Regions from separate parts of the Paenibacillus terrisolis genome, predicted to be linked through region 3. Evidence: riboswitches for the same ligand, from Rfam matches in the RefSeq annotation. Region 3 holds a riboswitch; each other region holds the start of a gene.
What was found. Region 3 has a riboswitch for cobalamin ahead of ACI48K_RS16305 (anaerobic ribonucleoside triphosphate reductase). Riboswitches for the same ligand answer to the same signal wherever they lie in the genome.
Positions count from the first base shown of each region.

Region 1: linked by a shared signal. The riboswitch ahead of ACI48K_RS00495 (ABC transporter substrate-binding protein) and the one ahead of ACI48K_RS16305 (anaerobic ribonucleoside triphosphate reductase) in region 3 are both predicted to bind cobalamin.
Region 2: linked by a shared signal. The riboswitch ahead of metE (5-methyltetrahydropteroyltriglutamate--homocysteine S-methyltransferase) and the one ahead of ACI48K_RS16305 (anaerobic ribonucleoside triphosphate reductase) in region 3 are both predicted to bind cobalamin.

Region 1 covers NZ_JBKFGG010000001.1:99,834-104,060, forward strand. The annotation lists gene ACI48K_RS00485 (ABC transporter ATP-binding protein) at 1-615, opposite strand, end outside; gene ACI48K_RS00490 (FecCD family ABC transporter permease) at 612-1,658, opposite strand; gene ACI48K_RS00495 (ABC transporter substrate-binding protein) at 1,658-2,689, opposite strand; cobalamin riboswitch at 2,913-3,121, opposite strand; gene ACI48K_RS00500 (methyl-accepting chemotaxis protein) at 3,297-4,227, opposite strand, start outside.
Region 2 covers NZ_JBKFGG010000006.1:160,525-164,751, reverse strand. The annotation lists gene metE (5-methyltetrahydropteroyltriglutamate--homocysteine S-methyltransferase) at 1-1,194, opposite strand, end outside; cobalamin riboswitch at 1,332-1,529, opposite strand; gene nagE (N-acetylglucosamine-specific PTS transporter subunit IIBC) at 1,712-3,175, opposite strand; gene ACI48K_RS08375 (PTS sugar transporter subunit IIA) at 3,208-3,708, opposite strand; gene ACI48K_RS08370 (glycosyl hydrolase family 18 protein) at 4,099-4,227, opposite strand, start outside.
Region 3 covers NZ_JBKFGG010000017.1:159,179-163,405, forward strand. The annotation lists gene ACI48K_RS16285 (FMN-dependent NADH-azoreductase) at 1-500, shown strand, start outside; gene ACI48K_RS16290 (HD domain-containing protein) at 519-1,157, shown strand; tRNA gene ACI48K_RS16295 (tRNA-Thr) at 1,267-1,339, opposite strand; gene ACI48K_RS16300 (MTH1187 family thiamine-binding protein) at 1,462-1,761, opposite strand; cobalamin riboswitch at 2,013-2,255, shown strand; gene ACI48K_RS16305 (anaerobic ribonucleoside triphosphate reductase) at 2,435-4,227, shown strand, end outside.

The DNA of each region.
Region 1 (4,227 bases), on a different contig from region 3:
GGCAGCAAGATTAAGATCGTGCAGTACGGAAACCACCGTCAATCCTTCGGCCCGCTGCCAGTCGGCGACAAGCTCCATGAACTGCAGTTGATAATGCAGATCGAGATAGGTCGTCGGCTCGTCGAGCAGAACGACTTCGGGCTGTTGAGCCATGACTTTGCCTAAAGCGACCCGTTGGCGCTGGCCGCCGCTAAGCGCGCCGAGCGGCCGGTCGGCCAGTTCGCGCAAATCCAGCCGATCCATAATTTCATCAAGCAGGCGCTGTCCTTCGGCCTCGTGATCTTTCTCCCTGCCTCGCCAATCCTGAAACGGAAATCTTCCCATTTCGATCACGTCCCGGACACGGTAAGACACCGGCGGCAGCCCGTTCTGCTGCAGTACGGCGACCTTCCGCGACAGCTCTTTTCGGCTGTAATCTTCAAGACGCTTACCCTTCACCCAAATTTCGCCGCGATCGGGTTTTTCGACGCCGGATATCAGGCTTAGCAATGTGGTTTTGCCGCTGCCGTTCGGGCCGATGATTCCCCAGAATTCTCCTTTGCTCACGCTCCAAGTCACATCCTGCAGCACCGGCTCGCGGCCATAAGTTTTGGAGACGCCCTGGACCTCGATCATCGCAACTCCTCCTCCCGCTGCTTTTTCTTGCGATACAGCAAATAGGCAAAAAACGGCGCGCCGACAAACGCGGTTACAATGCCGAGCGGAATTTCCGTCGGCGCCAGCAGCGTGCGGGCGGCCAGATCGCTCCACATCATGAAGATGCCGCCGCCCAGCGCGGATAGCGGAATAATCAAGCGGTAGTCCGGCCCTGTGATAAGCCGGATCATATGCGGAATAACCAGTCCGACAAACCCGATAACGCCGGATACCGACACGGCGGCGGCCGTCATTAGCGTAGCCACCAGCAGTACGATCAGTTTGGTGCGTTCGACGTGCAACCCGGAATGCGCGGCCTGGCGTTCGCCCAAAGCGAGCAGGTTCAAACTGCGGGCCTGGCTCCATAGGAATATCGCGCCAAGCGCCAAATACGGGAAAAGGATGGCCGTATACGACCATCCGCGAAGACTCAAACTGCCCATCGTCCAATATAAAATTTCATTTACCGTCCGTTTGGACATCGCCGTTAAAAAAGAAACGACCGCCCCAAGGAACGACTGCATGACAACGCCGGACAAAACCAAGCTTTCGATCGGAATGCTTCCGTTCTCCCGCGCCAGCCAAATGACGATCCAGAGCGTTGCGATCCCTGTTACAAATGCCACGAGCGGCAAAGTAAATACGCCGATCAAAGAGTACTGCCAGCCGTAAAAGATCAGCACGGCCGCGCCGATCGCCGAACCCGAAGATACCCCAAGCGTAAACGGGTCGGCCAGCGGATTGCGCAGCACGCCTTGAAAGGCGGTCCCCGCCACGCCCAGCGAGGCTCCGACCAGCAGGCCCAGCAGCACCCGCGGCAGACGCACTTGCGTGACGATTTGTTCCGAAGCGGTGCTCCAATCCGGCGTAATCCAGGAAGAGACTCCCGGAAGCCGGTGAAGCAAAATACCGACGATCTGCCCTGCCGGCAGCGGAACGGAGCCCACTCCGATGCAAACAAGCAAGGTTACGGCGAGCAGGATGAGTCCGATCGCTCCGTACCCGGCCAGCTTACGGCCTATCATGGCTTAATTAAATCCGGATAAATCGCTTTAGCCACTTCGATCAATCCCTGAGTTACGCGAGGACCCGGACGGCTGAGCAGATTATCGTCAAGCGGCACGAGGCGGTTTTCCTTGACGGCCGTAATTTGGTCCCATCCTCTACGGCTCTTAATAATGTCCGCCAATGTCTTGTTGTTCTCGTCGATGACGCTTTTGGCATACAAAATGACGTCAGGATTTGCCTTAATGATATTCTCTTCATTAATCTCCGTCCAGCCGGTCGTGTCGGAAGCCACGTTCACGCCGCCGGCCAAAGTGATCATTTCATCCATAAACTCGCCTTTGCCGACGGTCCAGCCCGGCGAAAATTCAATATATACCTTTTTCTTCTGATCCGGCGTGAGCGATTTGACGGCATCCGTCACCTGCGTCATTTCCTGGTTCATTTGCTCAAGAACCTTGCCGGCTTCAGCCTGTTGATTCGTAATGGTGCCGATGGTCTTGATATGGTCCATAACATCGCTGAACGTTTTGGGATCGGCCCGGAATACTTTGAGTCCGAGGTCGGTCAAGCTTTTGACGGTAGCATCGTCGATGAAGCTGGCCGCTACGACCAAATCGGGCTGTGCCGCCACGATAGCCTCTACGTTAACCTTGGAGCCGCCCATTTTCGGCTTGTCCTTAACTGCCTCGGGATAATCGTCCAGATCCGAAACGCCAACGACCTGCTGATCCAAACCTAATGCAAACAAAACCTCCGTCTCCGAAGGAGCCAACGACACGATTTTTTGCGGCGCCGACTCAAACGTAAATTCCGTGCCTGAGGAATCCTTTACCGTGTATGGGTAAGTCGTTTGCTCCGCCTGTTCATCATCGGCATTTGCCGCAGTTTGATTCTGCTGTTCGGACTGCGCCGAAGAATTAACCGCGGCATTTCCATTTCCGTTGTTCGCCGTGTTGTTCCCGGTATTGTTCGCGCCGCAGCCGGCCATAACGACCAGCATCAAAGCGAGCAGCCCGGCTACCCATATCTGTTTCCAATTTTTCATCTGACCTTCTCCTCTTCGTTTCTTATTCAAGAAACACCTGAATCCGAAGCGTTTTGCAGTTTAGCGGCCGTTTCGTCTCCCCTTTGAACCATTCTTCAAACAGGAAAACCCCAATCCGCTAAGGATTGGGGTACGTCTACAAAGTCACGCCACACCGGATATCCAAGCATCCGTCTAAAGGCAATGATCCTTTCAGCAGAGCGTCATCCTTTCCTCGAAGGACCGTCTAGATTTCCCGTTGGCAGGTCTCCTGACTCGCAGGTTAAGATTTCAGCTCGCCTTCCCATCTCCCTTGGCGGGCGACAGTGGCATCATATGAGCTTCATCCCTGTTTACAGTGGCGGGACCGTGCCGGATTTGCACCGGCTTCCCTTTTAACCCAAAGCATGCGGCTTTCGCCTCATCTCCGGGACCCACGGGCACTTTCGTTATTCGCTTGTCTAAAGGCAATTCTTCTCTAATGGATTATAGGGGAAAAGAGCCAGGCTGACAATATGAAAAAGTTAAGATTTTAACTTTCGCCTGCCGGGAAACTTCCCGCTTCCCTTTGCTTCACGCAAAAAACGAATTTTGAAATCTTTGTTTCCGCGTATTCCCATAACCTTCTTCAGGACTCCACCGACAAATCCGCCCCGAGCACGCCGATGACGGAGCCTTCCTTCAAAATCGGCACGGCAAGCGTCATGCAGCGGCGTTTGGAAATCGCCGATACGTATGCTTCCGAGAGCACCGTTTCCCCCTGCATGGCCCGTTTGAACCACTCCCTGCCTTTGGCGGTCACGAGTCCCGCCTCCGGAATCGAGACTACAAACGTGCCATCCGAACGATTCGTCCAGGCCGCCTCCAGAACCTCTTCTCTATTGAGCAGTTTTAGTAAAGCCGAGCGGTGCTCCTGCTCCATCATTCCCGTAAATGCCGGTTGAACCGATTCCTCCAAAAGCATTTGCGCATAAGACTGCCCCATTTCAAGCACACGTCCGGAGCTCTCAGCCGTAACATCCCCATTGTCCCTTATCGTATCCAGCGAAGCCATTAAATCGGCCGACGCCTTGTCGAGACCGCGGGCAACGCTTTGCAGTTTGAAGGTATATTCCCGCTGCGTTTCCATTCGCGACAGCGCCCCCTCCACGTGGGAAATGCTGCGATTCAGCGCTTCGTGTACTTCTCCAATCATACTTTCCATGTTTCTGGTCAACGCGGCCTGCTCCTGGCTTCGAAGCCCCGTTTCCGCCACGAGTCCATCCACCGCCGTCACCTCTTCGGTGATGAAGCGTATATCTTCGCCCATCCGCTTCATGATCGAGATTACCTCCATCGATGAGCTTTTCCCTGCACTCAGGGTTTCTTTGACCCGCTCCACTTCTTCCCCGATTCGTTTAAATAAAGGCGCGGAATGGCTGATGGCTTGTCCGCTCTGTTCGGACAGCTGACGCATCCGGACGGCTACAACGTCGAAGCCCTTGCCCTGATCGCCAAAACGGGCCGCTTCGATGGAGGCGTTCAGCGCAAGCAATGCGACCTGACCGGAAATATCTTCC
Region 2 (4,227 bases), on a different contig from region 3:
TTTTCGAACGTGATCGCGATTTCTGGCCGGAGCTTCGGCAAGACTTCGCAATGCCGTGCGGTTATTCGCGAACAATTCAGGCGTAACGCCTCTCGATGCGGCTTGACCTAAGGCGATCACTTCATCGAGCTTTTGTTCGGCAAAAGAGAGCGACTCCAGCAGCGCCGGGTCAAGTTTTGTCTCTGGGCTGGCGTTGACCGGCACGTGGAGCAAGCTGCAGGAAGGCTGAATGATCACCGCCGGGTTGCCGGCCAGATCCAGGATTTCGTCCAGTAACTGACGGGCCTGATCCAGATCCGTTCGCCAAATGTTTCTGCCGTCGATCAGCCCCGCCCCTAATGTTTTGCCTTTCGGGAAGCCATAACGGCGCAGAGACTCAAGGTTTCTTTCCTTGCCATGCACCAAATCGAGTCCAAACCCGCTCACCGGCAAGCTGACGAACTCTTCATAATTTGCAACCGATTCGAAGAAAGTATTCAGCATGATCGACAGTCCGGGGACCTGCTCGGCAATGGTTTCATAGATTTGCCGAAGATGGCGGAGATCCTCCTCCGTTAAGGAAATCACTGCGGCCGGCTCATCGATTTGTACCCAAGCGGCTCCCGCTGCTTTTAAATCCTGAAGGACGTTGACGTACAAAGGCAGCAGCTTGGCTATCCATCCTCCCCATTCCGCATTCGTAAAACCTTTGGACAATTTCAAAAAAGTAAACAAACCGAGCAGAACCGGTCTTCCTTCGATCCCGAGCTGTTCTTTGGCCTCAAGATAGGCCGCCAGCGGGCGGTTTACAGTCAGTCGAGGCTCTAAATCCCTAAGCTCGGGGACGATATAGTGGTAGTTCGTATTAAACCATTTGGTCATTTTGCTGGCTGTCGCCGTGTCATTTCCCCTGGCAATCGCGTAATAAGTTTTGAGCGGCAACGTCCCCTCCGCCCAACCGAACCGTTCAGGAATCAGCCCGAACATCGTGGCTGTATCCAGCACATGATCGTAATACGTGAAATCGCCAACCGGAATGACATCGATTCCTTTATCCTGCTGCAGCCGCAAATGATCCAGGCGAATGGCCGTCAACTGCTCATGCAGCTGTGCTTCGGTGATTTTTCCGGCCCAGTAAGCCTCGATGCTCTTTTTCCATTCCCGCTGTTTGCCAATTCTCGGATACCCCGTGTTGCCGCTTGTAATTTGTCTCAATTTCTCTTCCTCCCTTGTTTGTTGTGTAAAACAAAAAAGCCCCCTTCAGCAAGCCTGCACGGCGCAGCTAAAGAGAGCCCTCGATCCGGAATTCGACGGTACACATCTTTAACACCTCCCTATCTCCCGTAGGTACAGCAGTGCTGTCGAAATAGGCAGGTCTCCTGGCTTCAGGATCGGTACCGGAAGACGGCCTTCCCGACAAGTCAAACTCGTCAGTGGCATGATTGCTCCGATTCCCCTGTTACAGTGGCGGGACCGCGCCGGCGCTACACCGGACTTCCCTTTTAAGCTTCAACCCAAACGGATGAAGCACCTATTCCCCTCATATTCAGTTCGAATATAGATACATGTTACTGCATAATTTCCGATTATACAACATAAAACGCATCGGATTAATTTCCTTACAACTTCTTCCTTGAGCATGAAACCATTTTGGTTTTGAAACGTAAACATAAATAAGCAGGGCGGATGGAAGCTCCGCCCTGCTGACTCTTTTGATATCGTGTGTGTTACCCTACAGCAATTTTAGGATTTCGTCTTTGATCGCTTCGGATTGAGGCCCGAATACGACTTGGACTGCGCCTTTGCCGAGTCTCATGACGCCGGATGCGCCAAGTGCTTTAAGCGCCCCGTCATTTACGATTTTGTCGTCCTTGACGATGAGGCGAAGGCGGGTAATGCACGCATCCACGGATTCGATGTTGCTTGGTCCGCCGATTTGCGTCAGAATTTTTGCGGCTCTGCTGTCGGCTGCGCCACCAGTTGCGGCTTGAGCAGGAGCGCCTGTTTCAATTTCGAATTCGTTCGGATCGTCGGAACGGCCCGGCGTTTTGAGGTTGAACGCCTTGATGATGATCCGGAACAGCAGATAGTACACGACGAAGAATACGAGACCGACCGGAATCAGGATCCACGCGTTCGTCGACAGCTTCATGTTCACGAGGTAATCAATCAAACCTGCGGAGAACCCGAAGCCCAGCTTGACATCCAGAATGTACATAATGTAACCGGCAATCCCTGTCAAAATCGCATGCACGACATAAAGAAGCGGTGCAACGAACATAAATGAGAATTCAAGCGGTTCGGTAATCCCTGTCAGGAATGCGGCCAGCGCGGAACCGATGAAAATGCCAGCCACCATTTTGCGTTTTTCCGGTTTTGCGGTATGGATAAACGCAAGTGCGGCGCCAGGCAATGCGAACATCATGATTGGGAAGAAACCGGTCATGAACATCCCCGCCGTTTTGTCTCCGGCAAAGAAACGGTTGAGGTCCCCGTGTACCACTTGCCCTGCGGCATTCGTAAAGTCGCCGATTTGGAACCAGGCGATCGTATTGATAACGTGATGCAAACCGATTGGAATCAAGAGGCGGTTGGCGATACCGAATACGAGCGATCCGATGGCGCCGAGTCCAACCACCCAGTTACCGAACTGACTGATAACGTCTTGAATCGGGCTCCAGATCATACCGACGAATACGGTAAGCACCATCGTGCTGGCTGCGGTAATAATCGGCACGAAACGTTTGCCGGCGAAGAAACCGAGCCAATCCGGAAGTTTGATCTTGTGAAACTTGTTATAGAGATAAGCGGACCACAAACCTGCGAAAATACCGCCGAGCACGCCCATGTCGAGAACGGCGTCGTCTGGAATCCAGGAGAACGCGGCCGGTACAGTTGCCAGCACCTTCACCAAAACTTGATAAGCGATAAGTGCGGACAACCCCGCAACGGCATCTCCCGCGAATCCGATAGCCACCCCGATTGCAAAAATCAGCGCCAGGTTGCCAAAAATGGCTCCCGCGGCGGCGTTCAGAAACGGAGCGAAGTAAGTGTTCAGAGCACCGCCCACTACCGATCCCAAAGGGATGTCCTTTTCATAGTTGAGCAGCCCGAAGCTTTGCAAAATACTTGCCGCCGGAAGTGTCGCGACAGGAAGCATCAACGATTTTCCTAGCTTTTGCAATTTTGCCAGAATCATGCAAAAATCATCCTTTCAATATTATATTGTTATGATTTTAGAACCGCCTTCAAAATGACGCTGCTGCCTGCAGTCACAGGTCCGGTGAAAGTCTCCAAGCTGCCGGTCACTTCGTTGGCGTTTGTTACTATGATTGGTGTAATGACGGGATAACCTGCACTCTCGATCTTATCGATATCGAACTCGATCAACAGTTTTCCGGCTTTAACCACCTCCCCAACCTGAACATGGGATGTATAGCCTTCTCCTTTAAGGGATACCGTATTGATCCCGATATGGAACAAAAATTGCAGGCCTGACGAATGCTCAAGCATTACGGCATGGTTGGTTTTGATAACATGAACTACTGTCCCGTCAAAAGGAGCGATCAGCTTACCTTCGGATGGTTTAATGGCGATCCCCTGTCCCATGTGGCCGCCCGCAAAAGCCTCGTCCGGAACGGCGGCAAGCGGAACAGCCTCTCCCGAAACAGGCGCAAAAATCTCCACGACTTTACTCTCAGCGGTTTTTTTTCTCCATTTTGAAAACATTTTGAATCCTCCTATTCTTACTCTCTATAATAGAACACTCTTAGCGGAACTATACCTAAAAAACGTTAACTTGTGACGCCGGAAAGTTATAGCGATTACATTTTAGTCTCAACTCGAGCAAAATCCAGGAAAACAAAGGGATCCGAGGAAAATGTAACCCTGGATGTAAGCATAAAAAAGAGCCAAGAAAAGGAGGCCTATACAATTAGGTCAACTTTCCTTGGCTCATGCCCATCATAATAACGGTAACACGCCATATTCGAACATTCTTAGGTTATGTGACTATAATAATTCAGGTTTCTTGTCTCGTCAATAGAAAAATGAAAGCGTTAACTCAATTACTATGACTAACTTCCTATATTTAGGAGATCACCATGTTCAAAAAATCGTTCATTGGGCCTGAAACAGAGCCGGGACAATCGGCGGTTCCCATCCCGGCAAGGAGGTGTGAGACTGCAATACTTTGTAAGTGATTCCCTGATAGGTTACCAATTGATTCACGGTGTACGACGTGTACGG
Region 3 (4,227 bases):
ATGACGTTATACCCATGGTGGACCAAACGGTTTTAACCGCCTGGGAAAAACAAAAAAATGGAGAAGAATTAACGAGCGAAGAGCTAAAAATAACCGGGCATATGAACAAGATATTGCAACAGTTCAAAAGCGCGCGCAAATATGTAATTGCATACCCATTGCATAACTTTAACATCTCGTCGAAATTAAAAGATTATATGGATAATATTATGATTGCAAGGGAAACATTCAAGTACACCGAAACCGGATCGGTTGGTCTTCTTAAGGATGGACGCAGTATGATTGTAATCCAAGGAAGCGGGGCAATTTATACCAATAATGACTGGTATACCGAAGTCGAATACTCCCATAAGTACTTGAAGTCGATGTTTCATTTTCTTGGTATTGAAGATTATGAAATACTTCGGGTTCAAGGAACCTCTATATTAGATAAAAATGAAGTCTTGCAGAAAGCATATAAAGAAGCCGAAGAAGCAGCCTCAAATTTTGCAATAAAATGACAAAGGGGAAAGTTGTCGATGACGAATTTAATCGTTGATATAAAGATTCCGGATAGTAAACTAGCTCTTGAAGCAGCTGAATTATTGCGTGAGCATGGTGACGACCTTCTGTGGAACCACTCGAACCGTGTATTTCTGTTCGCAGCTTTAAGGGGTAAGCTGAATCAAATGAAATACGATTCCGAATTGCTGTATATCAGTTCGCTGTTCCACGACATCGGCCTTACTCCCGCATTCCGAAGCACGGACAAACGCTTTGAGGTCGACGGGGCTAATGCTGCCCGCGATTTTCTTAAAAGTCGCGGTATTCCGGAAGATTCCATTCGGCTTGTATGGGATGCGGTTGCCCTGCATACAACCATCGGAATCGTCGAATATAAGGAAACCGAAGTGGCGCTTATGAATTTTGGCGTCGGTTATGATGTCGTTGGAAAGAACTTTGATCTCATCTCAGCAGAAGCGCGGCAGCAAATCGTCGAGGCTTTTCCTCGCAACCGGTTCAAACACGACATCTTACATGCCTTCTTGGAAGGCTTCAAGCATAAACCGGAAACGACATACGGCACGATTAACGCCGACGTGTGCGAAATGCTTCTTCCGGGATATAAGCGACCTAACTTTTGCCATCATGTCCTTCATTCCAAATGGGAAGAGTAATTTTCGTCAAATGAACCAGGGTTAGAAGGATGTTAGAAGTTTAAACTTACTGCACAAAAAAACGCGCCTTCCGAAAACCTCGGAAGGCGCGTTTTGCTTGCTTTTAGGATGCTGGTGAAGGGATTCGAACCCCCGACCTACGCATTACGAATGCGTTGCTCTACCAGCTGAGCTACACCAGCACATCTGTTTTTAGCGTGAAACAAAATTTATTATACCGCTTTTGAAAAATAAAGCAAGCGTAAATTTCCGGAATGCGGACGCTCTCCATCCCTTTTTCACGCCGCTTCGGCGGCGGGGGAGCCTAAAGCTTCTCCCGCACCGAGCGCAGCTTCTGCTCCGAAGAGCCGGCTTTGTCGCGGCGGTCGTCGATTTTGATCGACGTGGACACCCGCTGGGCGCCGGACTGGAACGGCGCTTCGTGAATCGCCCGTATGGCGGCAAACACGTCGTCCAGTGCCCCTTCGATGATGGTGCCCATCGAGGTCAGCGTGCAAACTACTCCCTCCTGCTGCTCCAAAACCCGCTGCAAATCCGCAACATAAGCGCTAAGGCTGGTGCTCCCCGTTCCGATCGGAATCACCGTCACTTCTGCAATGGCCATCTTAATCCCCTCTTTTCATGGTTTGTCACTTCTAAGATTACTAGATATTGGGTCAAACCCTTCATCCCTTTATTATAAACCATTTAATCTCCACTGGAAAAAATCCCATCATCGCCCATAAAAAGTTCACAAACTCCCGTGTCCCTCACGGGACTAGCGATTGGGGGATCAGCCCTCTTTTATCAGCAATCGATTCTATAAATCCACCGTTTACAAACACAACATATTGAGTTAATCTTAGAACATGACAACCAAATATAGTATAAATAGGTGATTCGGAAGACCTAGTCCTCCGGACCTTAAAAGGGAAGTGCGGTGCAATTCCGCTGCGGTCCCGCCACTGTAAACGGTAGCTTTGGTGACGCTCTCAACTGGGAGAAGCCAATAGCGGTTCGCCGACATTCATGCCACTGTATATTGTGATAGGGCAAATACGGGAAGGCGCCGGCGGATATACCGTAAGCCAGGAGACCTGCCTATTTGACGACACCGCTGTATATGATCCTGCGAGGAACAGGAGAGGTGTCCGCTTGCTGCTTATACATAAGTTTCACGATATAACGTGAATGTTTTAAGTTCCATTGTAGCGCATTCGGGCATTTTCAGCCTTGTCGGGTTGGAGATGCTTTTTATATGCAGTCAATGCTTAGTTTTTGGGGAGGAGAACTTTGTTATGGCATTGTTGAACCAAGTATATACTGACCAAGATGAAATGCTGGATGAAGTCATTCAATTAGGCGAGGAGATCGTTCACAGCCGTAATCTCGAGGTTTTGCGGGAAAACGCCAATTTGAACGGTGAGAGCTTCTCCGGCAAAATGAGCAAATTCGGCAGCGAATATGCCAAATGGTATGCGAATCATTTTGTCATGCCGAAACGGGTGGTTCAGGCGATCCGCGACAACATTCTCTATGTCCATGATCTTGATCAATATGCGATCGGCACGACCAACTGCATTTTTATCCCTTTCGAGAAATTGCTGCGGGAAGGCTTTAACACTGGCAACGGCAGCGTGCGTCCGCCCACCTCGATCATGACGGCGATGGCGCTCGTCGCAATTATTTTTCAATCCCAGCAGAACTCCCAATACGGAGGAGTATCCGCCAACAAGCTGGATTTCGACCTGGCTCCTTATGTGGGCAAGTCGTTCCGCAAGTATTTCCTGAAAGGTCTGGAGTATTTTGAGGAAGGAGAATCCGCTGGAGATTACGGAGACATTGCGATGAGCCGCGGCGACCTCCGGGAGCGTTTCCCGAAAACGTTCAAATACGCTTTAAAAGAAACCGAAAGCGAAACCATGCAGGCCTCGGAAAGCCTCATTCACAATCTGAACACGATGTCGAGCCGGGCCGGCGGGCAAATTCCGTTCACCAGCATCAACTACGGAACCTGCACTTCGCCGGAAGGACAATTAGTCATCAGCTCCCTGCTGAACGCGACGATGCGCGGACTTGGCAGCGGAGAAACGCCGATTTTCCCGATTCAAATCTTTAAATGCAAACAGGGTACCAACCAAAATCCGGGCGAACCCAACTATCCGCTATTCCTGAAAGCGGCGGAATGTTCGGCCAAACGGCTGTATCCGAACTTCGCCAATCTGGACGCGCCGCTGAATCTGCAGTATTACGATCCGGCCGATCCGGATACGGAGTTCGCCACAATGGGCTGCCGCACCCGGGTGCTGGCCGACCGGTTTGGCCGCAATCATTTATCCGGCAAAGGCAATCTGTCGTTCAACACGTTGAATCTGGTCAAACTAGGACTGGAACACGGCATTGCGCTGGGACGCCGAAAGAAAGCCGATGAACGCGGCTTCTACCACGAGCTTGAGCATTATATGGATATTGCTCTCGAAGGACTGCTCCACCGCTTTGAAATCCAATCTTCCCAAAAAGCCAAAGCCTCCGATTTCATGATGCGCGAGGGCGTATGGGAAGGCGGCGAATATCTCGCTCCTGACGAGCCGGTTCGGGATCTTCTGAAACATGGCAGCTTGTCCATCGGATTCATCGGGCTGGCGGAATGCATGAAGGCGATGTACGGCAAACATCATGCCGAAGACGAAACGGTATACGAAAAAGCCTTGGAGCTGATCTCTTTCATGCGCGCTTATTGCGATCGCCAAAGCGAACGCTGCAATTTGAACATTACGCTTTTCGCCACACCGGCGGAAGGCTTGTCCGGGAAATTTACCAAACGCGACAAGGTCACCTACGGTACCGTACCGGAAGTGGTCGACCGCGAATACTATACCAATTCTTTTCACGTTCCGGTGTATTACGACATCAGCGCGGCGAGAAAAATCGAGCTGGAAGCGAAGTTCCACGATCTGTGCAACGCCGGGGCGATCTCGTATATTGAACTCAACGGCAATGCCCGGAGCAACCCTGCGGCATTCCTGAAAATCGTTCAATACGCTCTTAAACAGCAAGTCAGCTATTTCAGCATCAACCACCCGATTGACCG